Regions from separate parts of the Geodermatophilus sp. SYSU D00525 genome, predicted to be linked through region 2. Evidence: riboswitches for the same ligand, from Rfam matches in the RefSeq annotation. Region 2 holds a riboswitch; each other region holds the start of a gene.
The links. A riboswitch is a leader RNA that binds a small molecule or an ion and turns the genes downstream of it on or off. The one in region 2 is predicted to bind cyclic di-AMP.
Positions count from the first base shown of each region.

Region 1: linked by a shared signal. The riboswitch ahead of ACI796_RS21055 (NlpC/P60 family protein) and the one ahead of ACI796_RS03420 (transglycosylase family protein) in region 2 are both predicted to bind cyclic di-AMP.
Region 3: linked by a shared signal. The riboswitch ahead of ACI796_RS16610 (C40 family peptidase) and the one ahead of ACI796_RS03420 (transglycosylase family protein) in region 2 are both predicted to bind cyclic di-AMP.

Region 1 is NZ_JBJGZK010000035.1:20,774-30,264, reverse strand. It holds gene ACI796_RS21065 (NlpC/P60 family protein) at 1-1,086, shown strand, start outside; gene ACI796_RS21060 (hypothetical protein) at 1,197-1,484, shown strand; cyclic di-AMP (ydaO/yuaA leader) riboswitch at 1,642-1,822, shown strand; gene ACI796_RS21055 (NlpC/P60 family protein) at 1,839-3,062, shown strand; gene ACI796_RS21050 (M48 family metallopeptidase) at 3,173-4,498, shown strand; gene ACI796_RS21045 (glycosyltransferase family 4 protein) at 4,495-5,637, shown strand; gene ACI796_RS21040 (AMP-dependent synthetase/ligase) at 5,681-7,480, opposite strand; gene ACI796_RS21035 (SRPBCC family protein) at 7,637-8,068, shown strand; gene ACI796_RS21030 (ArsA-related P-loop ATPase) at 8,074-9,282, shown strand; gene ACI796_RS21025 (hypothetical protein) at 9,279-9,491, shown strand, end outside.
Region 2 is NZ_JBJGZK010000002.1:299,309-308,799, forward strand. It holds gene ACI796_RS03405 (ATP-dependent DNA ligase) at 29-1,099, opposite strand; gene ACI796_RS03410 (dihydrofolate reductase family protein) at 1,202-1,924, opposite strand; gene treZ (malto-oligosyltrehalose trehalohydrolase) at 1,924-3,675, opposite strand; gene ACI796_RS03420 (transglycosylase family protein) at 3,786-4,397, opposite strand; cyclic di-AMP (ydaO/yuaA leader) riboswitch at 4,401-4,535, opposite strand; gene treY (malto-oligosyltrehalose synthase) at 4,784-7,144, opposite strand; gene glgX (glycogen debranching protein GlgX) at 7,141-9,246, opposite strand.
Region 3 is NZ_JBJGZK010000021.1:1,966-11,456, forward strand. It holds gene ACI796_RS16590 (HelD family protein) at 1-272, shown strand, start outside; gene ACI796_RS16595 (transglycosylase domain-containing protein) at 361-2,895, shown strand; partial or broken gene ACI796_RS16600 (YhjD/YihY/BrkB family envelope integrity protein) at 2,919-3,737, opposite strand; gene ACI796_RS16605 (hypothetical protein) at 3,792-4,016, opposite strand; cyclic di-AMP (ydaO/yuaA leader) riboswitch at 4,210-4,342, shown strand; gene ACI796_RS16610 (C40 family peptidase) at 4,354-5,475, shown strand; gene ACI796_RS16615 (hypothetical protein) at 5,515-6,048, opposite strand; gene ACI796_RS16620 (DUF3817 domain-containing protein) at 6,151-6,468, shown strand; gene ACI796_RS16625 (serine hydrolase domain-containing protein) at 6,484-7,818, shown strand; gene ACI796_RS16630 (hypothetical protein) at 7,870-8,388, opposite strand; gene ACI796_RS16635 (DUF3253 domain-containing protein) at 8,443-8,697, shown strand; gene ACI796_RS16640 (M42 family metallopeptidase) at 8,701-9,491, opposite strand, start outside.

The DNA.
Region 1 (9,491 bases), on a different contig from region 2:
CTGCAGCGCCAGCAGGTCGACGTCAACACCCAGACGGCGGCCAACTGGCGGGCCTACCTCGACCAGCTGCGCGAGGCCGGGGTGGCCGCACCCCCGGCGGCGGAGCTGCTCGACCCCGTGCGGGGCCTGCCCGCGGGGCTCACCCCGGTCGGGGCGGCCGCCGGCGGCGCCCAGCGGGGCGCCGCGCAGCTGCCGCGCCGGCCGGTGTCCGTGCTCGTGCTGCCCGCGGAGACGCTGGCCGCGGTCACCGCGGCCATGGACGCCCTCGGCAGGCCGTACGCGCCGGGGACGGCCGGCCCGGACTCCTGGGACTGCGGCTCGCTGGTCTCCACCGTCTACCGCGACGCCGGCATCGACCTGCCCGGTGACCAGGCCGGGCTGTTCGCGGTCACCACGCCCGTCGACCCGGCCGACGTCCTGCCCGGCGACCTGGTCTTCCTCGGCACCCCCGAGTCGGGCCTGGGCCACGTCGGCATCGCGCTGGACGCGCAGACCATGCTCGCCGCCGACGCGCGGGCCGGCGCCGTCGTCGTCCGCCGGCTGCCCGCCGACCAGGTCCTCCACGTCGGGCGGCCGAGCCTCGGCCCGCGGCCGGAGGTGCCCGCTCCCGGCCCGGCCGACGGCGCCCTGCGGGTCGAGTGCGGCAACACCGTCTACCCGCCGAGCTTCGACGGCGCCCGGTCCTGGGGCGGCTACCCCAACGGCCTCATCCCGCCGAGCGCGCTGTGCCCGATCGGCGTGGGCGGCCACTCGCTGCGCTGCGACGCCGCGGCGGCCTGGCGGGCGATGAGCGCGGCGTTCGCGACGGCGTTCGGGCAGCCGATCTGCATCACCGACTCCTACCGCACCTACGCCGGCCAGGTCCGCCTGTACGGGGAGAAGCCGGCGCTGGCCGCGGTCCCGGGCACCAGCAACCACGGCTGGGGGCTGGCGGTCGACCTGTGCGGCGGCATCGACGGCTTCGGCACGCCGCAGTACGCGTGGATGGTCGCCAACGCCGGCCGGTTCGGGTGGCTGCACCCGACCTGGGCCGATCCCGGCAACGGCCGCGAGGAGCCCTGGCACTGGGAGTACGCGGGCGGCTGAGCCGGGACTGTCGGTGGTCGTCCCTAGCGTGCCGGCCGACCGACAGGGAGACCCGTCCCGACCGCGGCCCGGCACCGGGCGGCGCGACCGGGGCACCGGAGGGACACGGCATGCTCATCGACTGCGACTCGTGCACCGCGCGCGGCGCCGGCTGCGCCGACTGCGTCGTCACCGCCCTGCTGGGCGCCCCGCCCGCGGAGCGGGACACCGGCCCCGTGCTGCTGCCGGTGCCCCCCGTCCCGGCGGCCCGCACCGCCGACGGCGCGGTGCCGCGGCCGGGCGTCGTCGTGGACCTCGACGACGTCGAGCGGCGGGCCGTGCGGGCGCTGGCCGAGGGCGGCCTGGTGCCGCCGCTGCGGCACCGGCCGTCACGGGACGGGCGCCGGCGCACGGGCTGACCTGCGCCGGGACCCCGATCGGGTACGCACCGGAGTGGCGCGGCTGCTGACCGTGTGTGTTCTCACAGTCCACGCACCTCTCGTTTGTCACAACTGCATCACGTCCGTACTGTGGCGCCGTCCGGCCGGGTGGTCGTCACTCGACGCAGGGTGACCTCGGCCGACACCGCCGAGTCACCGGACGCCCTCCCCGGAGGTGCGCGAGGTGAGCCGGGGACCCACCGCAGCACTGGGGTGAGTTCTCGTGCGCGCCGGTCCCGACCGGGGCGCAGAGATAGGGCACGTCTTCCCAGCCCGAACCCGTCAGCTAACTCGGTAGGCGGTTGCTGAGGAAGAAACGGAGAGCCGCCGACCGTGGCGACCCCCCGCCCCGTCCTGGGGCACGCACGCGAGAAGTCCACATCCGCCCCCCGCACCGCCGGCCCGCACCGCCCGTCGCGGGCCCGCCACCTCGGCCGGGTCACCCTGGTCGGCACCACCGCCGCGCTGACCCTCACCCTGCTGTCCGGCACCCTGCTGTCCGGCACCGCGGCCGCCGACCCCGAGCGGGCCGGCACCCCGGAGCAGGCCGCCCAGCTCGCCGCCGAGGCCGGCCACCGGCTCGAGGTCGTCACCGAGCGGGTCAACGAGGCCCGCGAGGTCCTCGCCCAGCAGCAGGCCGCCGCCGACGAGGCCGACCGGGCCGCCGCCGAGGCGCAGGAGCAGCTGCAGGACCTCGACGGCCAGATCCGCCAGGTGGCCCGCAGCGCCTACACCGCCGGCAACAGCGACGGCTTCGCCGGGCTCGACCTGCTGATGACCAGCGACTCCGCCGAGGACTTCGTCGCCTCGCTGGCCACCCTCGGTCAGATCGCCGACCACACCACCTCGGTCCTCGACCAGGTGGGCGAGGCGGCCGTCGCCGCCCGGCAGGCGCAGGCCGACGCCGAGGCCGCCGAGGCCGAGGCGCAGCGCACCCTCGACGACCTGAGCGCCCAGGAGGCGCAGCTCCAGGACGACATCGCCGACTACCAGGCGCAGTTCGCCGCGCTCACCGAGGCGCAGCGGCAGGCGGCGCTCGCCGCGCAGGAGGCCGGCCTGGTCGCCGGCGCGCAGGCCGGCTCCGACACCGCCGAGGACGGCGAGAGCGACTCCGGCGGCGACAGCGCTCCCGCCGCGACCGGCACGCAGGCCGCGACCGCCGCCCCGGCTCCGGCCCCGGCGCCGTCCGCGGGCAGTGGTGGCAGCGGTGCCGCGCAGACCGCGGTGCAGACCGCTCTGGCCCAGGTGGGCGACCCCTACGTGTGGGGTGCCGGCGGGCCGGACGCCTTCGACTGCTCGGGCCTGACCCAGTACGCCTACGCGGCGGCCGGGATCAGCCTCCCGCACTCCAGCAGCATGCAGTCGCGGATGGGCACCGCCGTCTCGCGGGCGGACCTGCAGCCGGGCGACCTGATCTTCTACTACAGCCCGGTCAGCCACGTCTCGATGTACATCGGCAACGGCCAGATGGTGCACGCCTCCACGTCGGGGCAGCCGGTGAAGGTCGTGTCGGTCGACTCGATGGGCGGCATCACCGCCATGCGCCGCATCGCCTAAGAGACGGCACCGCACGGGCCGGGGGCCGGTGACCCGTCCGGGTCGCCGGCCCCCGGGGTCCGCGGAGGGAGATCGCGGTGCAGCGCGGGCGCCCGCCTAGGATCGGCCGGGTGAGCAGGGCGGGCGGGACGAGCACCCGCCCCGGCCCCGAGGCCACCCCGCCCGACCGCGCCGGCCCCCGCCGGGTGGCACTGCTGGTCGCGCTCGCCCTCGGCGTGGCGCTCGTCGTGGTCATCGCCGTCCGCACGCCCTGGACGCTGCTGCCCACCCCACCCGGCGGCGCGTCCCCGGTCACCGACGACGCCGGCCTGCCCGCCGACGTCGTCCGGCGCGCCGAGGCCCTCGCCGCCGACATCCGTCCCGCGTCGCTGACCAACCTGGTGATCGGCCTGGCGGTCTCGGCGCTGCTCGGCCTCACCCGGCTCGGCAGCCGGCTGGTCACCGCGGTCGGCCGCGCGGGAGGCCGGCGCCGGCCGCTCACCGTGCTGCTGGGCACGGTCGCGATCGTCGTCCTCGGCCGGCTGGCGACGCTGCCGATCTCCGCCTACGGCGAGGTGGTGCGGCACCGCTACGGGCTGTCCACCCGCTCCTGGCCCCTGTGGCTGCGCGACGTCGGGGTCTCCACCGCCATCGACGCCGCGCTCACCGCCCTCGGCCTGCTGGTGCTCGTCGCGCTGGCCCGCCGCGCGCCCCGCACCTGGTGGGCGTGGGCCGCCGGTGGCGCGGCCGCGCTGGTCGTCGCCGGCTCCTTCCTCTACCCGGTGGTCATCGAGCCGGCGTTCAACAGCTTCACCCCCCTGCCGGCCGGCGAGCTGCGCACCGACCTGCTGCGGCTGGCCGAGGAGAGCGGCTCCCCGGTCGAGGACGTCCTGGTCGCCGACGCCTCCCGCCGGACGACGTCGCTCAACGCCTACGTGTCCGGGTTCGGCTCCACCCGCCGGGTGGTCCTCTACGACACCCTGCTGGCCGACGTGCCCCCGGACGAGATCGAGTCGATCGTCGCCCACGAGCTCGGGCACGTGGCCACCGACGACGTCCTCACCGGCACGCTCATCGGGGCGCTCGGCGCGGCCGCCGCCGTCGCCCTCCTCGGCTGGCTGCTGACCTGGGCGCCGCTGCTGCGCCGGGCCGGCGCGGACTCGGCGGGCGACCCGCGCGTGGTGCCGCTGGTGCTGTTCCTCGTCGCGGTCGGGTCCCTGGTGGCGACGCCGGTGCAGAACCTCGTCTCGCGGCACGTCGAGGCCCGGGCGGACCTGCACGCGCTCGACCTCACCCGGGACGCCGCCGCCTTCGTCGAGATGCAGCGCCGGCTGGCCGAGACCAACGTCTCCGACCCCAGCCCGCCGGCGCCGTGGCAGTGGTTCTTCGGCTCCCACCCGACGGCGGCGCAGCGGATCGCGATGGCCGAGGACTGGCTGCGGCTGGGCGACCGGTGAGCGACCACGGCCGCACGCTCGTCGTCACCAACGACTTCCCGCCGCGGCAGGGCGGCATCCAGACCTTCGTCGCGGCGCTGCTCGAGCGCCGCCCGCCGGACTCCCTCGTCGTGCTGGCCTCCCGCTCGCCGGGGTGGGAGGCGTACGACGCGCGGTTGCCCTACCGGGTGGTCCGGCAGCGGACGGCGGTGCTGCTGCCCACGCCGGCGACCGCCCGGGCCGCGACGGCGCTGGCCGCCGAGCACGGCTGCGACACCGCCTTCTTCGGCGCCGCCGCACCGCTGGGCCTGCTGGCGCCCGCCCTCCGCGACGCCGGGGTGCGGCACCTGGTCGGGGCCACCCACGGGCACGAGACCGGGTGGGTCGCGCTGCCCGGCGCCCGGCAGCTCATGCGCCGCATCGCCGGCGGGCTGGACGTCCTGACCTACATCAGCGAGTACACCCGCAGCCGCCTGGAGCCGGCCCTCGGCGGGCGCACCCGGCTGGCGCAGCTGTCGCCCGGGGTCGACGTCGACCGGTTCACCCCCGCGGTCGACGGCACCGCGGTGCGGCGGCGGCACGGGCTGGGGGAGGCGCCGGTCGTCGTCTGCGTGTCCCGGCTGGTGCCGCGCAAGGGGCAGGACGTGCTCGTGGCCGCCTGGCCGCGGGTCCTCGCGGAGCACCCCGGCGCGCGGCTGCTGCTGGTCGGTGGCGGCCCGGACGAGGCCCGGCTGCGCCGCGCGGTGGCCGACCGGCGGCTGGGCGACTCGGTGGTGCTGACCGGCCCGGTGCCCCCCGACCGGCTGCCCGAGCACTACGCGGCGGGGGACGTGTTCGCCATGCCCTGCCGCACCCGCCGCGGCGGCCTGGACGTCGAGGGGCTGGGCATGGTCTACCTGGAGGCCGCCGCGGTCGGGCTGCCCGTCGTCGCGGGCACCTCGGGCGGCGCGCCGGAGGCGGTGCGCGACGGCGAGACCGGCACCGTCGTCGCCGACCCCCGCTCCCCGGACGCGGTCGCCGCCGCGGTCAGCGCGCTGCTCGACGACCCCGCCCGCGCCCGCGCCATGGGCGCCGCCGGGCGGGCGTGGGTGGAGCGGCGCTGGTCGTGGACGACGATCGCCGCCGACCTCGCGGCGCTGCTGGAACCCGCACACGACTGAGCCCCGCCCCGCGGGGGCGGGACGGGGCTCGGTCGATCCGGGGTCAGCGGCTGTAGAGCGCCTCGACCTCCTGGTCGAACTCCTTCATGACCACCGCGCGCTTGAGCTTCAGGCTCGGCGTCAGCATCCCGTTGTCCTCGGTGAAGTCCGTGGTGAGGACGCGGTACTTCTTGATCGCCTCGGCCTGGGACACCGCCTTGTTGGCGTCGGCGACGGCGGCGTCGATCTCGGCCTTGACGTCGGGGTCGTCGACCAGCGCGGAGGGCGGGGTGCCGGCCGGCTTGCCCTTGCTCTCCAGCCAGGCGGGCAGGGCCTCGGCGTCGAGGGTGACCAGCGCCGCGATGAACGGCCGCTGGTCGCCGACGACGATGCACTGGCTGACCAGCCGGTGGGCGCGCAGCCGGTCCTCGAGCACCGCGGGGGCGACGTTCTTGCCGCCGGCGGTCACCAGGATCTCCTTCTTGCGGCCGGTGATCCGGGTGAAGCCGTCGGCGTCGATCTCGCCGATGTCCCCGGAGTGGAACCAGCCGTCGGGGTCGATCGCCTCGGCGGTGGCCTGCTCGTTCTTCCAGTAGCCGCGCATGACGACGCCGCCGCGGATGAGGATCTCGCCGTCGTCGGCGATGCGGAACGAGACGCCGGGCAGCGGGCGGCCGACGGTGCCGATCCGCAGCGCGCGGTCGTGGTTGACCGAGGCGGCGGCGGTGGTCTCGGTCAGGCCGTAGCCCTCGTAGACGGTCACGCCGGCGCCGCGGAAGAAGTGGCCGAGCCGCTCGCCGAGGGGGGCCCCGCCGGAGATGGCGCCGAGGCAGCGGCCGCCGAGCGCGGCGCGCAGCTTGCTGTAGACGAGCCGGTCGAACAGCGCGTGCTGGACGCGCAGGCCGAGGCCCGCGCCGCCGGTGTCCTGGGCGCGGGACCAGGCGATGGCCACCTGGGCGGCCCGGTCGAAGATCCGCCCCTTGACCGGGCTGTCCGCCTCGGCCTTGGCCTTGGCCTGGTTGAACACCTTCTCGAACACGCGCGGGACGGCCAGGACGAACGTCGGCTTGAACCCGCCGAGGTCCTCGACCAGGTTCTTCACGTCCGGCGTGTGGCCGATGACGGTGCGGGTCCGCACCGCGCCGACCTGCAGGACGCGGGCCAGCACGTGCGCCAGCGGGATGAACAGCAGCAGCGAGCCCTGCACGTTCATGAACCGGTCGAGCAGGCTCATCCCGTTGCCGATCTCGAACAGGAAGTTGCCGTGGGTGAGCTCGCAGCCCTTGGGCCGGCCGGTGGTGCCCGAGGTGTAGATGAGCGTGGCCAGGCTGTCGGCGTTCAGGGTCGCGCGGCGGGCCTCGAGCTCGCTGTCGGGGACGCTCTCGCCCGCGGCGGTGAGCGTGCCGACGGCGTCGTCCTCGATGACGTACAGCGGGCCGAGGTCGGGGGCCTGGTCGCGCACCGAGTCGACGGCGGTGGCGTGCTCGGCCTTCTCGACGATCGCGGCGACCGCGCCGGAGTCGGAGAGGATCCAGGCGACCTGGTCGGGGCTGGAGGTCTCGTACACCGGGACGGTGACCGCGCCGGCCGTCCAGATGGCGAAGTCGATGACCGTCCACTCGTAGCGGGTCTTGGCCTGCAGGGCGACCCGGTCGCCGGGCTGCACGCCGGCGGCGACCAGCCCCTTGGCGACGCCGGCGACCTGCTCGCCGAACTCCCGCCAGGTGACGTCGACCCACCGGCCGTCCCGCTGCCTGCGCAGGCCGACCTCGTCGCCGTGCTCGGCGACGTTCTCGGCCAGCATGTCGGTGAGCGCCTCCGAAGGGCCCACCTCGGTCGTCGCCGGGACGCTGTACTCGCGCACGCTCCGTCCTCTCCTCCCCGTGCGGCCGGGGCGCCGCTGCCCGCGGTCCCCGCACGGGACACGTCCCGCCGAATCTACCGGCTGGGCCTACCGGTGAGTAGCCGAGCCCGGGCCACCCACCCTGCGGCTTTCGGGTGAACGGCTAGCCTCAGGCCCATGGCGGAGCAGTCCACCCAGTCGATCGTCGTCTCCGCGCCGGCGGCCGACGTGATGGCCGTGATCGCCGACTTCGAGGCCTATCCGCAGTGGGTGAAGGCGGCCCGGACCGTCGAGGTGCAGGAGCGCGGGCCCGACGGCCGCGCCCGCCGGGTCCGGTTCGTCATCGACGCCACCGTCCTCACCGACGAGTACGTCCTCGACTACACCTGGGACGACGACCGGCAGGTCTCCTGGACGCTGGTGACCAGCAAGATCATGAAGCGCCAGGACGGCTCGTACACGCTGCGCGAGACCGGCGGCGGCACCGAGGTGACCTACCGGCTCGCCGTCGACATCGGCGTCCCGATGCTCGGGATGATGAAGCGCCGCGCGGAGAAGGTCATCCTCGACACCGCGCTCAAGGAGCTCAAGAAGCGCGTCGAGGGCTGACCCCCGTGCGCACACTGCTGCTCACCGGCCCCGGCGGGGCCGGCACGACCACGCTCGCCGCCGCGGTCGCGGTGCGGGCCGCCCGGGACGGGCGCCGGGTGGTGCTGGTGACCCGCCAGCCGGTCCCCGACGGGACGGCGGCGGGCGTCGAGGTGGTCACCGCCGAGCCGCAGGCCGGGCTCGAGGCGCTGTGGGCCGAGCGGGTGGCCGGCCCGGCGGCGGCGCTGCCCGACCTCGAGCTGCCGCCCGCGAGCTCGGTCGTGCCGCTGCCCGGCGCCGGCGAGCTCGGGGTCCTCGCCGCGCTCGGCCGCGTGCGGCCGGACACCGACCTCGTCGTCCTCGACGCCGGGCCGCTGCCCGCCGCCACCGGGCTGGTCGCGCTGCCCGGCGCGCTGCGCTGGTGGCTGGAGCAGGTGCTGACCACCCGGGTGCGGGTGCTCGCCGCCGTCCGCACCGCCGCCGTCCGCGCGGGCACGGTGCGCCGGGGCCCCGCGGACCTCGCCCTCGACGCGCTGCCCGACCTCGAGGCGCTGCTCGACCGGCTGACCCTGACCGACCCCGCCGCGACCGCGGTCTGGCTGGTGGGCCGGCCGCGGCCCTCCGCCGTCGCCGCGCTGCGGGCCGCGACCACCGCGCTGGCCGTGCACGGGCAGCGCCCGGTGGGCGTGCTCGCCCGCCGGCTGCCCGGGGGCGGGCCGGCGGACTGGGCGGCCGCCCGGGCGGCCGAGGAGGACGCCGCGCTCGCCGCGCTGGCCGGGATCGCGCCGGTGCGGGAGGTGACCGAGGCCCCGGTCGAGCCGGCCGGCGCCGAGGCGCTCGCCGCGCTCCTGCCCGACCTGCCCGCGCCCACCGGGGACCCCGCCCCGCCGGTGCCCGCCCCCGAGCGCGTGGACGGCGGCTGGCGGCTGACGCTCCCGCTGCCCTTCGCCGAGCGCGCCGGGGTGCGGCTCACCCGCTGGGACGACGACCTGGTGGTGACCGCCGCCGGCAGCCGCCGCTCGCTGCGCCTGGACGCCCTGCTGCGCCGGTGCGTGGTCACCTCGGGCACCCTGGCCGAGCCGGGCACCGCCACCGCGCGGCTGGAGGTCGGCTTCGCCGCCGACCCGCAGCAGTGGCCGGCCGACCTGCTGGCGGCCGTCGGGGCGGACAGTGCGGAGGGGGCGCCGTCGAGCACGTCGGCGGGCGGCCCGGCGGACGACAGGGGGACACGGTGACCGAGGGAGCCGACTGGCTCGATCAGGCGCGGCGGCTGGTCGCCGGGCTGGGGCAGGCCTGGGCCGAGACCGGCGCCGCCGCGGAGGGGGAGACGTCCGGGCACGTGCCGGGCGGGGACTGCCGCTGGTGCCCGCTGTGCCGGGCGGCCGCCGTCGCCCGCCGGCCGGACGTCAGCGAGGCGCTCGCGGACCTGCTGACCAGCGCCGCG
Region 2 (9,491 bases):
CGCGGACAGGCCGTTCCGCAGGTGCCGGTCACCCGTTGAACACCTCGGCCAGGTCGTAGCGGACCGGGACCTCGAGCTGGTCGTAGGTGCAGCTGCGCGGCTCGCGGTCGGGCCGCCACCGGAGGAACTGCCCGGTGTGCCGCAGCCGCCGTCCCTCCAGCTGGTCGTACTTGATCTCGACGACGAGCTCCGGGCGCAGCGGCACCCAGGACAGGTCCTTCTTCGCGTTCCACCGGCTCTGCGCCCCCGGCATCCGGTGCTCGCCGTTCTCCTGCACCTCGGCGTTCGCCCAGTCCTGCCACGGGTGCCCGTCGAGCGCCTGAGCCCGGTAGGGCGCCAGCTCCTCCACCAGCTCGGCCCGCCGCGCCATGGGGAACGACGCCGCGACGCCGACGTGCTGCAGGCCGCCGTCGTCGTACAGCCCGAGCAGCAGCGACCCGACGACCGGTCCGCTCTTGTGCCAGCGGAACCCGGCGACCACGCAGTCGGCGGTGCGCACGTGCTTGACCTTGGTCATCAGCCGCTGGTCGGGGCCGTAGGGCAGGTCGGCGTCCTTGGCGACCACGCCGTCGAGACCGGCCCCCTCGAACTCGTCGAACCAGCGCTGCGCGATCGCGGCGTCCCGGGTGACCGCGGTGACGTGCACCCGCTCGTGCCCGCGGTCCAGCACCTCGCGCAGCCGCTGCCGGCGCTCGGCGAACGGCGTCTCCATCAGCGACTCGTCACCGAGCGCGAGCAGGTCGAAGGCGACGAAGTGGCCCGGCGTCTGCTCGGCGAGCAGGTCCACCCGCGACTTCGCGGGGTGGATGCGCTGCAGCAGCGACTCGAAGTGCAGCCGGTCGCCCTGCGGCACGACGATCTCCCCGTCGACGACGCAGCGCTCGGGCAGGGCCTCCTTGACCGCGGCCACGACCTCGGGGAAGTAGCGGGTCAGCGGGCGCTCGTTGCGGCTGCCGAGCTCCACCTCGTCGCCGTCGCGGAAGACGATGCAGCGGAAGCCGTCCCACTTGGGCTCGTAGAACAGCCCGTCCCCGGTCGGGAGCTTCGTCGTGGCCTTGGCCAGCATCGGCTTGACCGGCGGCAGCACGGGCAGGTCCATGCAGGTCAGTCAACCAGCGGACCCCCGCACCGGCAGACCGCCGTCGACCGGACGGGTGGCAGGAACGGCCATGACTGCCACCCCGGGACCCGCGCCGTGGACTCAGCGCACCGCGTAGCGGGTGAACAGGACGCCGTCCTCCTCGAGCACCTGCGTCAGCCGCGGGCGGACGACGTCGCGCAGCGTACGGTCCAGCAGCCGCGCCTGGCCGCCGACCAGCGCGGGGGAGACGGTGAGGTCGAGCTCGTCGACCACGCCGGCGTCCAGCGCCGCCGACAGCAGCGACGGCCCGCCCTCGCACAGCACCTGCTCGAGGCCGCGGTCGGCGAGCCGGTCCAGCGCGAGCGGCAGGTCGACGTCGGCGTCCCCGCAGACCAGCACGTCCACCCCGGCGTCGGCGAGCGCGGCCCGGCGGCCGGGGTCCGCGGCGGCGCAGGTGACCAGCAGCGTGGGCGGCTGCGCCAGCCGGGCGCCGGGCGCGAGCGAGGCCCGGCGCGACACCACCGCGACCGGCAGCTCCGGCGGCCGGCCGAGCGCGGCCCGCCGCCGCCCGACCGCCGAGGCCGTCGTCACCGGGCCGTAGCCCTCACCGGCCGCCGTCCCGTGCCCGACCAGGACGACGTCGGCCAGCGCGCGCAGCGTCGAGAACACCCGCCGGTCGCCGGGCGAGCCGAGCCCGGCGCTGACGCCGTCCACGGTGACCGCGCCGTCGAGCGAGGCGACGAAGTCCACGCGGAACGAGCGACCGGGCGGCAGCGCGTAGGCCGCCGCCAGGTCGTCGTCGGTGAGGTCCGCCCCGCCGGGGGAGGGGAGCAGCCGGCGCATCAGGTGGTGAGGACGGCCGCGCTCTCGGCCGGGACGGTCACCGTCGCGCCGTCCAGGGACGGCTCGTCGGCGGTCGCGAACAGCACCCCGGTCGCCGGCCGGTCCAGCTGCACCGGCTGCGGCCGCCCGGACAGGTTGGCCACCACCCGCAGCCCGCCGCGGTGCACGACCAGGACGCGGTCCTCGTCGTCCCAGCCGACCTCGACCGCCGACAGGTCGGCGTCGACGAGGTCGGGGTGCTGCCGGCGCAGCGCCAGCAGCGTCCGGTGCACCTCGAGCAGCCGCGCGTGCGGCTCCCGGTCCAGCTCGGCCCAGTCGAGCTTCGAGCGCCGGAACGTCTCCGGGTCCTGCGGGTCGGGCACCTCGTCGGCGTCCCAGCCGTGCTCGGCGAACTCGCTCTTGCGGCCCTCCGCCGTCGCCCGGCCGATGTCGGGGTCGGTGTGGCTGGTGAAGAACTGCCACGGCGTCGAGGCGCCCCACTCCTCGCCCATGAACAGCATCGGCGTGAACGGGCTGGTCAGCACCAGGGTCGCGCCGACGGCGAGCAGGCCGGGGGACAGCGTCGCCGAGACGCGGTCGCCGATCGCGCGGTTGCCGATCTGGTCGTGGTCCTGCAGGTAGCCCAGGAACCTCCAGCCCGGCAGCCGGGCGGTGTCCACCGGCCGGCCGTGGGAGCGGCGGCGGAAGCTCGACCACGTGCCGTCGTGGAAGTAGGCGCCGGTGAGGGTCTTGGCCAGCCCGGCGAGGCCGGCCTCGGCGAAGTCGCCGTAGTAGCCCTGGCCCTCGCCGGTCAGGACGGCCTGCAGGGCGTGGTGGAAGTCGTCGCTCCACTGGGCGGCGATGCCGGTGCCCCCGGCCACCCGCGGGGTGACCATGCGGGGGTCGTTGAGGTCGCTCTCGGCGATCAGCGTGAGCGGCCGGCCGACGGCGACCGAGAGCCGGTCGACCTCCTGGGCCATCTCCTCGAGCACGTGGGTGGCGCGCTCGTCGACCAGCGCGTGGACGGCGTCCAGCCGCAGCCCGTCGACGTGCATGTCGCGCAGCCACATCAGGGCGTTGTCGAGGACGTAGCGGCGGACCTCGTCGGAGTCCGGCCCGGACAGGTTGACCGACTCGCCCCAGGTGTTCGCGCCGCCCTCGGAGAAGACCGGCATGAACAGCGGCAGGTAGTTCCCCGACGGGCCGAGGTGGTTGTAGACGACGTCCTGGATCACGCCGATCCCGCGCTGGTGGCAGGCGTCGACGAACCGCTGGTAGGCCGCGGGCCCGCCGTAGCTCTCCTGCACCGTGTACCAGAGCACGCCGTCGTAGCCCCAGTTGTGCGTGCCGTCGAAGCCGTTGACCGGCAGCAGCTCGACGAAGTCGACGCCGAGGTCGACGAGGTGGCCCAGCCGGTCGATGGCCGAGTCGAGGGTGCCCTCGGGCGTGAACGTGCCGACGTGCAGCTCGTAGACGACGCCGCCGGCCAGCGGGCGCCCGGTCCAGGCGGTGTCGCCCCACGCGTACGCCGACGGGTCGAACCGGCGGGACGGCCCGTGCACGCCGTCGGGCTGCCGGCGCGAGCGCGGGTCTGGGCGGGGGGTGTCGTCGTCGCCGAGCAGGTAGCCGTAGTCGGACTCCGGGCCGGCCTCGACCTCGGCCCGCCACCAGCCGTCGTCGTCGCGGCGCATGTCGTGCACCGTGCCGTCGACCTGCAGGCGCACGCGCTCGGGCACGGGCGCCCAGACGGCGAACTCGACGGGTGCGGACATGCGGGGGCCTCCCAGCGGTAGCGCGGCTGACCGGTCCCTCTTGCCCGCTGCGGGCCCGGTCAACCGCGAGCGGCAGCCGGGGGAGCGGGTCCCCCGGCTGCCGCCCCGGGTCACGCCAGCTTCAGCTCCTGGCCGACGTAGATCCGGTTCGGGTCGCTGACCGTGCCGCTGTTGGCGGCGTAGAGCGCCTTCCAGCCGCCGTCGACGCCCTGGTCTCGGGCGATCTTGCCCAGCGTGTCGCCGGACCGGACGGTGTACGAGCCGCCGGAGGCGCCGGCGGCGGACTCGCCGGCCCGGGAGGCCGTGTCCGGCTCGGCCGCCGCAGGCGCGGCGGCGGGCTCGGGGGCGGGCGCGGCGGCCGCCGTGCCGGCCTCCGGGGCCGACGGGTCGAGGCTCTTCCCGCAGGTGGGCCAGGCACCCGGGCCCTGGGCGTCGAGCGTGCGCTCGGCGACGGCGATCTGCTGCGCCTTGGTGGCCTGGTCGGCGCGGGCGGCGTACTCGGTGCCGCCGTAGGCGGCCCAGGTGGACTGGCTGAACTGCAGCCCGCCGTAGTAGCCGTTGCCGGTGTTGATGCTCCAGTTGCCGCTGGACTCGCACTGGGCGACGGCGTCCCAGTCGTTGGGGGCGGCGGCCGAGGCCGGGCCGGCGGCGACGCCGATCGCGGCCGCGGCCACGCCGGTCGTCACGAGGGCACGGCGGAGCAGGGACGTGGACGTGCGCATGGGGGATCTCCGATCCGCCGCCTGCGAGGTGAGCTGTCGGGTTCGGAGCGATCGGTGCCCCGGCCGCACGACGTGCGGCTTCACCCCGAGGCGCTGCGTCCGGTCCCCCCGTGACCGCGGTGCAGGCGCCGAAGTGGGTCCCCCACCCCCGTCCTGGCTGTGCAGGAGGAACGGAGCCCGGCGGACGGGGTTCGGCGGACCGACTCCGGCACGCGGCAGTCATTGGCCTGCGTGCGGGAGCAAACGTAACGGCCGCATCACGAGACGGCACACCCGCCCCACCCGTCACGGCGTGTCGCCCGGCGTCCCCCGCGGTGGCCCGCGCCCGGCGGCCGGGGGAGGCGCAGGTCACGGCGGCGCCGGCCGGCGCCGCCGTGACCTCCGTCTCATTCCCGGACGAGCAGGGCCACCGGCAGCCGGGCCAGCAGTTCGCCGACGGGCGCGCCGCCGGCGTCGGAGACGACGCGCGTGCCGGTGAGCACGTCGCGCCAGGCGCCGGTCGGCAGCGTCAGCGCGGTGTCGCCCCAGCCGGTGGCGGCCAGCGCGACCGGCAGCCGGGTCGCCACGGTCACCGCGCCGCCCTGCTCTCCGGACCCACGGTCGAAGGCGACGACGTGCTGCGCGGCGGACCCGGTGGCGGCCACCGGGGTGTAGCCGGTGAACAGCCCGGGGGCGTCCCGCCGCAGCCGCAGCGCTCGCGAGACGACGAGCAGCTTGGCCGCGCCGGTCTCGTCGACCTCGGGCACCTCCCCGCCGTCGAGCCGGGCCAGCAGCGCGCGCCGCTCGTCGTAGTCGACCGGGCGGCGGTTGTCGGGGTCGACGAGCGAGTGGTCCCAGAGCTCGGTGCCCTGGTAGACGTCCGGGACGCCGGGCATCGTCAGCTGCAGCAGCTTCTGCGCCAGCCCGTTGGACCGGCCGGCCGGGGCGATCCGTGCGACGAACGCCTCGATCTCGCGGTTCGTGGCCGCGTCGTCGAAGGCGGCGTCGACCATCGCGTGCAGCTGCGCCTCGAACGCCTCGTCGACGTCGGTCCACGTCGTCGACTGCCCGGCCTCGCGGGCGGCCTTCTCGGCGTAGGCGTGCGCCCGCTCGCGGGACAGCGGCCAGGCGCCGACCAGGTTCTGCCACACGAGGTGGGCCAGCGGCCGGTCGGGCAGCGGGTGGCGGGACAGCCAGCCGCGGACCAGGTCCGCCCACTCGGTCGGCACCTCGGCGAGGACGGCCAGGCGGGCCCGGGTGTCCTCGCTGCGCTTGGTGTCGTGCGTGGTGAGCGTCGTCATCGACTCCGGCTTGCGCTCCAGCCGCCGCGCCTGTGCCTCGTGGAACTCCTCCGGGGTGCTGCCGAAGCGCGCCGGATCGCCGCCGACCTCGTTGAGCACCACGAACCGCGCCCAGCGGTAGTAGGCGCTGTCCTCGACGCCTTTGGCCATCACCGGGCCGCTGGTCTGCTCGAACCGGGTGGCCGCCTCGGTGCCGGCCTGCGCCAGCACCGGGTGCAGCGCGTCCACCGCGGCGACCAGGTCGGGCCGGCGGTCGCGGACGTCGCCCACCGCGGCGTCGAGGTGCTCGCGGCCGTCGGGCAGGTAGGTGCGGTAGACCGAGAAGGAGGCCAGCAGCTCGGCCAGCGCCTCCTCCTCCGTGTCGACGTCGACGCCCGGCAGCTCGCCGATCACCCGGACCAGCCGGGCGACCTCGGAGCCGAGGATCCCGTCGGTGACCTCGCGCTTGCAGTCGTGCACCAGCTGCCCGTAGTCGACCGCCCGGCCGGACAGCTCGGTGTCCAGCGCGGTCAGCGCCGCCTCGCCCGCCGGGTCGACCAGGACGTCGTCGACCTCGGCCAGCGCGTCGTAGCCGGTGGTGCCGGCCACCCGCCAGCTCTCCGGCAGGTCCTCGCCGGGCTCGAGGATCTTCTCGACCACCGTCCACCGGCCGCCCGACGCGTCGGTCAGCCGGTCCAGGTAGCCCTTCGGGTCGGCCAGGCCGTCGGGGTGGTCGATCCGCAGCCCGTCGACGGCGCCGTCGGAGACCATGCGCAGCACCAGCTCGTGCGTGGCGCGGAAGACCTCCGGGTCCTCCACGCGCAGCCCGGCGAGGGTGTTGATGGCGAAGAACCGCCGGTAGTTGAGGTCGGCGTCGGCGCGCCGCCAGTCGACCAGCTCGTAGTGCTGCCGGTCGTGCACCTCCTGCGGCGTGCCCTCGCCCGTGCCGGGCGCGATGGGGAAGCGGTTGTCGTAGTAGCGGAGCTCCCCGTCCACCACCTCGAGCTTCTCGACGTCGTCGGCCGAGCCGAGCACCGGGATGCGGACGCGCCCCCCGCCGAAGTCCCAGTCGACGTCGAAGGCCGACGCGTGCGCGCTGTCGCGCCCGTGCTGCAGCACGTCCCACCACCACGGTGCCTCGGCCGGGTCGGCGACGCCCATGTGGTTGGGCACGAGGTCGAGCACCAGGCCGAGCCCGTGCTCGTGCAGCGCGGCGACGAACCGGTCGAAGCCCTCCTGCCCGCCCCGCGACTCGTCGACGTGCGCGTGGTCGACGGTGTCGTACCCGTGCGTGCTGCCCGCGGCCGAGCGGAGCAGCGGGGAGGAGTAGGCGTGGGTGACGCCGAGGTCCGCGAGGTAGCCGGCGACGGCCGCGGCGTCGTCGAGGGTGAAGTCGGCGGTCACCTGCAGCCGGTAGGTCGCCGCCGGCGTGGCCCGCCGCCGCTCGGCAGCGTCAACGGACTGACTGCCGTCCGGGGCCTCGCTCACGGGGCGGCCTGCAGCACGACGGTGGCGCGGGCGGCCACGGTGACGACGTCGCCGGCCTTGACCTGCACCGGCTCCACCTGGCCCATCTCCGCGGTGTCGACGACGACCGTCCAGCCCTCGGCGTACTCCGACGGCGGCACGGTGAAGTCGATCGGCTCGTGGTGGGCGTTGAACGCCAGGTAGAAGCAGTCGTCGACGACGTCCTCGCCGCGCTCGTCGGTCTCCCGGATGCCGTGGCCGTTGAGGTACATCGCCAGCGACTTGGCGAAGCCGGCGTCCCAGTCCTCGTCGCTCATCAGCTCGCCGGCCGGGGTGAACCAGGCGACGTCCTGCACCGGGTCGCCCTCCTCGCGGCGCACCGGCCGGCCGTGGAAGAACCGGCGGCGGCGGAACGTCGGGTGCTCGGTGCGCAGCCGGGTGACCAGCTTGGTGAACTCCAGCAGCCCCTCGTCGACGTCGTCCCAGTCGATCCAGGTCAGCTCGGAGTCCTGGCAGTAGCCGTTGTTGTTGCCCCGCTGCGTGCGGCCGAGCTCGTCGCCGTGCAGCAGCATCGGCACGCCCTGGCTGAGCATCAGCGACACGAGGAAGTTGCGCCGCTGCCGCGCGCGCAGCTCCAGCACCTCGGGGTCGTCGGTCTCGCCCTCGACGCCGCAGTTCCAGCTGCGGTTGTGGCTCTCGCCGTCGTTGTTGTCCTCGCCGTTGGCCTCGTTGTGCTTCTCGTTGTAGGACACGAGGTCGTTGAGGGTGAACCCGTCGTGCGCGGTGACGAAGTTGATGCTCGCCACCGGCCGGCGGCCGGAGTGCTTGTAGAGGTCGGCCGAGCCGGAGATGCGGCTGGCGAACTCGCCGATGGTGGCGTCCTCGCCGCGCCAGAAGTCGCGGACGGTGTCGCGGTACTTGCCGTTCCACTCGGTCCACAGCGCCGGGAAGTTACCCACCTGGTAGCCGCCGTCGCCGACGTCCCAGGGCTCGGCGATGAGCTTCACCTGGCTGACGATCGGGTCCTGGTGCACCAGGTCGAAGAACGCCGACAGCCGGTCCACCTCGTGGAACTGCCGGGCCAGCGTGGAGGCCAGGTCGAACCGGAACCCGTCGACGTGCATCTCGGTGACCCAGTACCGCAGCGAGTCCATGATCAGCTGCAGCGACTGCGGGTGCCGGACGTTGAGCGAGTTCCCGGTGCCCGTGGTGTCCATGTAGTACTGCTCGTCGCCCTCGACCAGCCGGTAGTAGGCCCGGTTGTCGATGCCCTTGAACGACAGCGTCGGGCCGTTGTGGTTGCCCTCGGCCGTGTGGTTGTAGACGACGTCGAGGATCACCTCGATGCCCGCCTCGTGCAGGGTCCGGACCATGCCCTTGAACTCCTGCACCTGCTGGCCGTCGGTCTGCTGCGCGTACTCGTTGTGCGGCGCGAAGAAGCCGATCGTGTTGTAGCCCCAGTAGTTGCGCAGGCCCTTCTGCAGCAGCGTGTCGTCCTGCACGAACTGGTGCACCGGCATGAGCTCGATGGCGGTCACGCCGAGGGACTGCAGGTGCTCGACGACCGCCGGGTGGGCGATGCCGGCGTAGGTGCCGCGCAGCTCCTCGGGGATGCGCGGGTGGGTCATCGTCAGGCCCTTGACGTGGGCCTCGTAGATGACCGTCTTGTTGTAGGGGGTCCGCGGCGGGCGGTCCACGCCCCAGTCGAAGTACGGGTTGATGACGACGGACTTCGGCATGTGCGGCGCCGAGTCGGCGTCGTTGCGCTCGCCGCTGCCGAACCGGTAGCCGAAGCAGGCCTCGTCCCAGTCGATGGCGCCGTCGATGGCCTTGGCGTAGGGGTCCAGCAGCAGCTTGTTGGGGTTGCAGCGCTGCCCGTTCGCCGGGTCGTACGGGCCGTGGACGCGGTAGCCGTAGCGCTGCCCGGGCTGGATGCCGGGCAGGAACGCGTGCCACACGTAGCCGTCCATCTCCGGGAGCCGGATCCGCTCCTCGTTGCCCTGCTCGTCGAACAGGCAGAGCTCGACCTTCTCGGCGACCTCGCTGAACAGGGCGAAGTTGGTCCCGGTGCCGTCGTACGTGGCACCCAGCGGGTAGGCGGTTCCAGGCCACACCTGGGTCATCGACGTGTTTCCTCCTGCGCGGGCGCCCCGGGTGGTGCAGGGCGCGGTGGCCCCCCGCCGCGGCCGTCGGAGGGGGGTCGGGGCACACGGGTGCCCGCGGGCTCCTTAGCCCCGAGCGGGCGGGTCCACACCTGACGCGGCGGAGATCACGGGAGGGGAGCCGGGACGACGACGCCCTCCGCGGCCGGGGCCGCGGAGGGCGTCGTGTGCGGGTCCGGTGCACCCCGGCGCGGGGCCGGGCACAC
Region 3 (9,491 bases), on a different contig from region 2:
CCGCGGTGCCCGGGGTGGCGCGGCTGCTGGCCGCCGCGGGCCTGCCGGCGGCGGTGCTCGCCGACGACGGCTCGGCGGCCGGGCGCCTCGCCGTCGTGCCCGCCACCCTGGCCAAGGGGCTGGAGTTCGACGCCGTCGTCGTGGCCGACCCGGCGGCGATCGCGGCCGCCGAGCCGCGCGGGCTGTCCCGGCTCTACGTCGTGCTCACCCGGGCGGTGAGCACGCTGGTCGTGCTGCACCGCGACGACCTGCCCGCCCTGCTGGAGGTCTGAGCGTCCCCCGACCGCAGCACCGCACGGCGCGGGTCGTTGTGGCCGGACGTGATCTCTGTTGCAGTGTGCGCGCACGGGAGGGAGGCCCATGGACCGGCAGGACAGCCGGGCCGGCACGCTGCTCCGGTTGGCCGCGACGATCGTGGTCGCCGGGGCACTGGTGGCGGGCCTGCTCCTCCCGTGGATCGGGGGTCCCGCGATCGCCGCCCAGCAGTCCACCGGGCTGCTCGGTGACCTGCCCACCGAGTTCACCGACGCCCCGCCGCCGGGGAACACCGTGCTCCTGGCCGCGAACGGCGAGCCGATCACGTACTTCTACGACGAGAACCGCGACCCCGTGGAGCCCTCCGAGATCGCGGACGTCATGAAGGACGCCATGGTGGCCATCGAGGACTCGCGCTTCTACGGCCACCGCGGCCTGGACGTGCAGGGGACGCTGCGCGCGCTGGTCACCAACATCGCCGCCGGGCAGGTGGCCGAGGGCGGCTCGACGCTCACCCAGCAGCTGGTCAAGCAGACGCTGCTGCAGACCGCCGACACTCCCGAGGAGCGGACCGCCGCCACCGAGCAGACGGTGGGCCGCAAGCTGCGCGAGGCGCGTCTGGCCCTGGCGCTGGAGGACCTCTACAGCAAGGACGAGATCCTCGCCCGCTACCTCAACATCGTCTACTTCGGCCAGAACGCCTACGGCGTGCAGCCGGCCGCCCGCGCCTACTTCGGCGTCGACGCCGCCGCGCTCACCCTGCCGCAGGCGGCCCTGCTGGCCGGCCTCGTGCAGAGCCCGGTGAACGACGACCCGTTCACCGACCCCGAGGCGGCCACCGCGCGGCGCAACGAGGTCCTGTCCCGGATGGCCGAGCAGGGCTTCGTCACCGCCGACGAGGCGGCCGCGGCCGCGGCCGCGCCGCTCGGGCTGGCGCCCGCGCCCGCCCCGCCCCGGGGCTGCGTCCAGGCCACCGTCGGCCCGTTCGTCTGCGACTTCGTGCAGCGGTACCTCATCCAGGAGCTCGGGCTCAGCCAGGAGCAGCTGGACAACGGCGGCTACACCGTCCAGACCACGCTGGACCCCGAGCTGCAGCGCTCCGGCGACGCCGCGGTGCTGGAGACCCTGCCGCGGGAGGACTCGCTGGCCGCGATGTTCACCGCCGTCGAGCCCGGCACCGGCCACCTGCTGGCGATGAGCGTCAACCGGACCTTCGGCTACGACCTCGCCGACCGCACCCAGGAGTCGTTCAACCTCAACGTGGCGCCCAGCCAGGGCTCGGGCTCCACGTACAAGGTCTTCGTCGCCGCCGCGGCCCTGGCCCGGGGCTACTCCTCCCACTACACGCTCACCGCCCCCGACCCCTACGTCTCCCGGGTCTACAGCGGCCCCTGCGAGGGCCGGGACACCGACGGCCGGTACTGCGTCCGCAACGCCGGGTCCGGCTACCGCCCGACGCTGGACCTGACGACGGCGCTGTACCAGTCCTCCAACACCTACTTCCTCGCGCTCGAGGACGCCCTCGGCAGCGTCGAGGAGCCGGTGCGGATGGCCGAGGCGGCGGGGCTGTTCCAGTTCAGCCCGCCCGGCCTGGCGCAGCAGATCATCGACGAGAACCGCGGGTCGTTCACCTTCGGCGCCGAGGCGACCAGCCCGCTGGCGCTGGCCAGCGCCTACTCGACGTTCGCCGCCGGCGGCACGCAGTGCGACGTCGTCCCGGTGACCGCCGTCCTCGACCAGAACGGCGAGCCGGCGGCCGGCGCCGGCGGCGACCCGCTCGCGGTCGGCGACCGGTGCACGCCCGAGGCGGTCCCGCCGGGCGTGGCGAACACGATGAACCAGATGCTGCGCAAGGACGTCGAGCCGGGGAACCCGGGACAGACCGGGGCCCGCGCCTACGTCCGCGGCCACCAGATCGCCGGCAAGACCGGCACCTCGCAGGACAACTACTCGGTGGCGTTCGTGGGCTACACGCCCGAGATCACCGCGAGCGTCATGGTCCTCAACCCCAAGCAGAACGAGGACGTCGGCGGCTTCGGTGGCGGAAAGGGCGCCACCATCTGGCACGACGCGATGGAGCCGATCCTCACCGCGCGCGGCAGCGGCGAGTTCCCGCCGGCCGACGAGACCGTGCAGAACGGCAACACCCGCCCGGTGCCCGGCTGCTCCAGCGTGCGCGCCTGCGAGCGGACACTGGCCGACGCCGGGTTCACCCCGCGGACGGTGCGCGTCGACAGCGACGAGCCGTCCGGCGCCCTCCTGGGCACCAGCCCGCCCCGCGGCGGCCGTGCCGTGCCCGGCCAGGTGGTGTCGATCCTGGTGAGCAACGGCAGCGACTACGTGGAGCCGGAGCCCGCACCGCCGGCCGACCCGGCGCCCCCGAGCGCCCCCGGGACGACCCCGCCGTCGTCGTCCCCGCCGCCGTCCTCCCCGCCCCCGCCGTCGTCCCCGCCATCGCCGTCGACCCCGCCCCCGGCGCCGGAGCCGCCGCCCGCGCCCGAGCCGCCTCCGCCGACCGAGGTGCCGCCGGCGCCGGCGGTGCCCGCACCGGAGCCGCCCGCACCGGAGCCGCCCGCGCCCGCGACCGAGCTCCCGGCGCCGGGTGGCGGACCGGGCTCACCCTGGCGACCGGACGCCTGACGCCGCCCCAGCCGCTCGTCCAGGGACTGGGTGAGCAGCCACCCGGCCAGCAGGACCAGGTGCAGCAGGAACAGCCACAGGCCGATGGCGACCACGGCGCCGACCACGACCAGGCCGCCGAAGGGCGCGCCGAGGTCCAGCGGCAGGGACAGGAACAGCACGAAGCCCTGCAGGAACCCGGACAGGCACGCGGCGGTGAACAGCGCGCCGCTGACCAGCGCGCCCCACCGGCGCCGGCCGCCGGCCACCACGCCGTAGCCCCACAGGATGGGCACGGTCAGCACGAACAGCACCGAGTAGTAGCCGACGGCGAACCGCCCGATCGCGGGCCCGGCGCCGTCCTCGCGGGCCAGGTCGGCCATGACCGTGGCGGCCAGCAGCAGCGGGTACAGCAGCAGGGGCGTCGCCACGACCAGGGGCAGCGCGAGCAGCCGGCCCCGCCAGCCGGTGAGGTTCTCCCGCCGCCGGCTGAACCGCATCAGCGCCCGCCGCAGCCCCTCGCCGTACAGCGACAGCGGCAGCAGCGCCAGCGCGAACCCCAGCAGGTCCAGCCGGACGCCGGCGTCGACCAGCCGGGCCACCGCGTCCGGCGCGCCCAGCGACGCCGGCAGCAGCTCGGCGAGCCGCCCGCTGCGCGCCCGCACCTCCTCGGCCGAGGTGGCCAGCGCGGTCAGCCGGACGGAGACCAGCACCAGCGGCACCACCGCGATGCCGGCGTAGAAGGTGAGTCCCGCGCCGATCAGCGCGAGGTCACGGCCGTGCAGCAGACGGCGGGCACCGGCCAGCAGCGTCCGCGTCTCGGCGCGCACCCGGGCCGCCGTCCACCTGCGTCCCGGGCTCACGCGCCCATGCCACCAGTCCCGGCGGCCCGGCGCCCGCCGGGGACCGGGCGGCGCTCAGTCGTCGGTGCTCGCGTCGTCGGTGGTGGGGGCGTCGTTGCCGGGGTTCTGGCCGGTCTCCTGGCAGCTGGCGTCGTTCTCGTTGCTGGCGTTCTCGCCGGAGGCGTCGCAGTTGGTCGGGCCGCGCGAGAAGTCGGTGTTGTCACCGCAGGCGACCAGGGAGCCGAACAGGGCGAGCGCGACGAGCGGCCGGGCCAGACGCATCCGCGTGGAAGAGGACATGCAGCAATCGGTACACGTCCCCGCGGCCGCGCAAACCGGCGGGGGTCGGCAACCTCCCGGAGCCACCCCATCACCGTTCGTGACCGATGTAATTACACCGCGGTGATTGTCACACGCCGGTCACGGACCTTACGCTCAGTACGTCCAACGGGGCGCTCCGTCACCAGTCCGGGTGACACCCCGCGGACGCCGTCGAGCCGGATCCCCTCCGCGGGGACCGGGCCGGGGACCCATCGCAGTCCTGGGGTGTAGCGCGTGTCCGCACGCGCCGGGCGACTCCACGCCCGAACCCGTCAGCTAACCCGGTAGGCGGCCTGGGAGAAGGAGAGACCGCCGCGTGGCGTCCCTGCGCACGTCCGTCCCCGGCATGCCCGCGACCGGCCGCTCCCGCGGCCGCCGGGCCGCCCTCGCCCTCGTCGGCGCCCTCGGCATCGGTCTCGGGCTGGGTGCCGTCCCGGCGCCGGCCGGGGCGGAGGAGCCGACGACGGCCGCCGAGGCCGCGCAGCTGGTCGCCGCCCGGGGCCACGAGCTCGAGGTCGTCACCGAGCAGTTCAACGAGGCCCGCGAGGCGCTCGCCGCCCAGCAGGCCGCCGCCGACGCCGCCGCCGCGGAGCTGGCCACCGCCCAGGCCGCCGTGGACACCGCCCGCCGGCAGGTGGTCGGCATCGCCCGGTCGGCGTACACCGGCGACAGCATGGGCTCGCTGCAGGCGCTCATGACCAGCGCGGACGCCGACGAGTTCGTCAACCGCGTCACGCTGCTGCAGGGCGTCGCCGGCTACCAGGGCGAGCTGCTCGGCCGGGCCGCGGCCGCCACCGAGACCGCCACCGCCGCGCAGGCCGCCGCCACCGAGGCCGCCGCCGAGGCCCAGCGTCAGTACGACGCCGTGGCCGCCCAGCAGGCCGACCTCGAGGCGCAGATCGCCGCCTACCAGGCCGACTACGCCCGGCTGACCGCCGACGAGCGGCGCGCCGCCCTCGAGGCCGCCGCCGCGGCGCACGCCGCCGAGGACGCCCGCGCCAGCCGCGACGAGGAGCGCGAGGACACCGCGTCGGCCTCCGGGTCGTCGTCCGCGGAGGAGCCGGCGCCGGCGGCCGCGCCGGCCAGCGGCGTCGCCGGGACCGTCGTCGCCACCGCCATGGCCCAGCGCGGCAAGCCCTACGTGTGGGCGGCCGCCGGCCCCAACGCGTTCGACTGCTCCGGCCTCACCCAGTACGCCTTCCGTGCCGCGGGGATCAGCCTCCCGCACTCCAGCAAGATGCAGTCGACGATGGGCACCCCGGTCTCCCGTGCGAACCTGCAGCCCGGTGACCTGGTCTTCTTCTACAGCCCGGTGAGCCACGTCGGCATCTACATCGGCAACGGCCAGATGGTGCACGCGCCGACGTCGGGCGACGTCGTCAAGGTCGCCGGCATCGACGTGATGGGCGGCTACGCCGGCGCCCGCCGGATCGGGTGAGGACCTCCCTGCCCCCACGTCACCGGGTGCCGGGACGGATCACGTCCGGACCCGCTGCAGCAGGCCCCAGACGAAGGCCGCCGTCGCGCCGGAGGGCAGCCGCACCTCCCAGCGGGTGACCACCCTCGGGTCCACCTCCTGCGCGCCGGGCAGGCGGCTCACGTCGGCCACCACGTGCTCCCAGACCCGCAGCCGCCCGTCGGCCGCCGGCGGGACCGGGGAGCCCGGCGCCCGCACCAGGTGCTCGTGCAGCACGCTGCCGCCGGGGGCTGCGAGCACCTCCCAGCGCAGGTGCGGCCACAGCGGCAGCGGCCAGCGCCGGACCTCGAGGTCCAGGTCGCCGAACCGGCGGTCCTCCACCTCCTCGGCGGGCCCGAGGACGGCGGCGCGCAGTGCCACGCCACGCGGCGCCCGCCGCGCGTGGTGCAGCGCCTGCCAGCGGGTGTGCGCCGCGTGCGCCTCGGCGCGGGTCGCGCCCAGGCAGGGCAGGGCCGCGGCCACCAGGTCCGGCCGCAGGTCCGCCATCCGGCGCAGCAGGACCAGGCAGAACTCCCGCCGCGCCAGACCCCGCACGGCCCGACCCTGCCACGCACCTCACACCCGGAGATCGGGACGTCGCCGCCCGCTGCCGCGTTGACCCTCCGGAACCGCCCCCGACCCGAGGACCGCGCACCGATGAACCCCCGCACCGTCGCCCTGGCCTTCCGCACCGTCGCCGTCGCCGAGGCCCTGTCCTGGGTCGGCCTGCTGGCCGGGATGTACGTCAAGTACGTGCCGGAGACCTCCGAGGCCGGCGTCCAGGTGTTCGGGCCGGTCCACGGCGCGGTGTTCGTCGCCTACGTGGTCGTGGCGCTGGTCGCCGCGCGGGTGCTCGGCTGGTCCCGGTGGACGACGCTGCTCGCGCTGGCCGCCTCGGTCCCGCCGCTGGTCACCGTGGTGTTCGAGCGCTGGGCCGGGCGCACCGGGCGGCTGGCGGCGCCCGTCCGGGCCTGACCTACGGTTCCGGTCATGCCGGAACCCGTGCTGCCCTCGACCGCCCGCACCCTGCTGGCCCGCACCGCCCGGGTGCAGCGCGAGGGGCGGGCGCCCAGCCTGGTCGCCGGCGTGGTCCGCGACGGCGGGCTGGCCTGGTCGGCCGGCCGCGGCGACGTCGACGAGCCGCACACCGACATCCAGTACCGGCTCGGTTCGATCAGCAAGACCGTCACCGCCGTCACGGTCATGCGGCTGCGGGACGAGGGCCGGCTGGCCCTCGACGACCCGCTGGACCGGCACGTGCCCGGAACGCCGTTCGGCGACCGGTCGGTCGGGCAGTTGCTCTCGCACCTGGCCGGCGCCGCCGCGGAGAGCCCGGGCGGCTGGTGGGAGCGGGTGCCCGGCGGATCCCTGGCCGACCTGCGGCTGTCCGGGGAGCACGTCGTCCTGGGCGAGGCCCGGCGCTTCCACTACTCGAACCTCGGCTTCGGCCTGCTCGGCGAGCTCGTGGCGCGGCTGCGCGGGCGGTCGTGGGAGGACGTCGTGACCGCGGAGGTGCTCGCCCCGCTGGGGATGACCCGGACGACGCCGCGCCCGTCCGGCCGCGCCGCGCAGGGGTACGCCGTCCACCCGTGGGCCGACGTCGTCCTGCCCGAGCCCGAACACGACGCCGGCGTGATGGCCGCCGCCGGGCAGCTGTGGGCGACGCTGGCCGACCTCGCCCGCTTCGCCGCCTTCCTGCTCGGCGACACCGGCGACGTGCTGTCCCCGGCGACGCTCGAGGAGATGGCCGTGCCGGCCGGCGTCGACGGCTCCTCCCCGGCCTGGTCGGCCTACGGGCTGGGCCTGCAGGTGCTGCGGGTCGACGGCCGCACGCTCACCGGCCACGGCGGTTCGATGCCCGGCTTCCTCGCCGGCGTGTTCGTCGACCGCGAGGAGGGCACCGGCGGCGTCTCCCTGGCCAACACCACCAGCGGCCTGGACGTGCTCGTCCCCGGCCTGCTCGCCGACCTGCGCGCCGCCGAGCCGCGGGTGGCGGAGCCGTGGCGCCCGGCCGAGCCGCCGGTGCCGCTGGAGCAGCTGGGCACCTGGTACTGGGGCCCGGCGCCGCACGCGCTGCGCGCGGTGGACGGCGGCCTGCTGCACCTCGGCCCGCTGCCCGGCCGCTCGGGGCGGGCCAGCCGCTTCCGCCGTGACGCCGACGGCACCTGGGTGGGCCTGGACGGCTACTACGCCGGGGAGCCACTGCGGATCGCCGACGACCACCTGGACCTGGGCACGTTCGTCTTCACCCGCACGCCCTACGACCCCGCCGCCCCCGTCCCCGGCGACGTCGACCCCCGCGGCTGGACGGCGACGGCCGGCTGAGCGTGCACCTCCGCGGACCTGCCCGGTGCACTTCCGCGGAGGTGCACCGGCTCAGGGGCGGTCGAAGGCGTCCATCGTGGTCTTGACGACGGCGCCGTAGACCAGGTGCGGGACGAGGTCGCTGACCCAGTCGGTGGCCGACCAGCTGCGCGGGTCGGTGATGCCCAGCGCCGTCATCGGGCCGTTGGCCGCCACCAGGACGCCGAGCGTGGTGAGCAGCGTCCCGACCAGCGGCTGTGACCGGAAGCCCGAGGCGCGGACCAGTCCGACGACGACGCCCACGCCGACGCCCGCGACCAGGCCGGTCATCGGCCCGAGCCCCTGGACCCGGTTCTGCCGCGTCTCGTCGTCGCCGGGGATCGGCACGTGCGCCTTCTCGGCGAGCTTCTCCACGGTCTGCTCGGGCGTCGAGCTGGTCCCGCGGCCGCGGACGGTCATGTCCAGGTAGGTGACGGCGTTGAGCGCGGTGCTGCCCGCCGCCCCGGCGGCCGCGCCGCGCACCGCCCAGCCGAGCGTGCTGATCCCGCGCCTGCCCTTGCCGAACGTCCCCACGGGGGTTCGCCTCGCCATGCCGTCGGTGGTACCCGCCGCGCTCACCAGGGGAAACGGGCGCATCCTGGGGGAGTGGACGACGCCGGCGCGGCCCTCGAGCGGGCCATCGACGCGCTGCTCGACGCCCGCGCACCGGGCGCCACGATCTGCCCGTCGGAGGCGGCCCGCGCGGTCGATCCCGAAGGCTGGCGCGACCTCATGCCGCAGGCCCGCGCGGCCGCCGGACGGCTCGCGCGGCGGGGCGGGGTCGAGGTCACCCAGCGCGGCGCGGTGGTCGACGTCGCCACCGCCCGCGGCCCGGTGCGCGTCCGCCGCGTGACGGGCTGAGCGTCAGCCGAGCGGCAGCGGGCGGGCGAGGAAGGCGGCGAGCAGCCGGGCGGTCCGGTCGACGGTGCCGGTGTGCAGCACCTCGTAGCCGTGCGTGCTCAACGTGGGCAGGCTCAGCAGCGCCGCCCGCGCCGTCTGGCCCGAGGCCTTCGCCTGCGAGGCGTCGGAGTCGAAGGACTGCCACACCGCCGTCTGCGGGTCCACGCCGAGCTCGCGACCGGCGTCGACCAGCGCGTCGGCGACGGCCCGGTCGTAGACGACGGCGTCGTCGGCGTAGGCGACGACGGGCCCGCCGTCGACGGTGACCTGGTACTCGGCCTCCGCGGGGCCGACGTCGAGGGCGACGGTGAGGTCGCCGGGCAGGGTCCGCGCGGCGTAGGAGGCGCCGATGCCGCCCATCTCCTCGCTGGTGGTGGCCACGAGGTACACGTCGCCGTGCGGGCGCCCGCGCAGCAGCCGGGCGGCGCCGACCAGGGCGGTGAGCGCGGCGCGGTCGTCGAGGAAGTAGCCGCCGACGAAGTCGCCGAAGCGGGTGAGCCCGCGCCGGTCGGCGTGCACGCACACCCGGGTGCCGGGGTGCACGCCGGCCGCGGCCAACTCCTCGGCGGAGCGCCCGGTGAAGACGTAGACGTGCGACCAGTCCATGGCCTTGCCGCCCTGGTCCGGCTTGGTCTCCCAGATGCGCATGCTGTCGGTGGTCGTGTGCTCCGAGCCGAGGGTGAGCACGCCGGTGAGCGTCTCCCGCCGGCCGAGGACGGCGACCGGGCCGAGGCCGAAGTTGCCCGGGTACATGA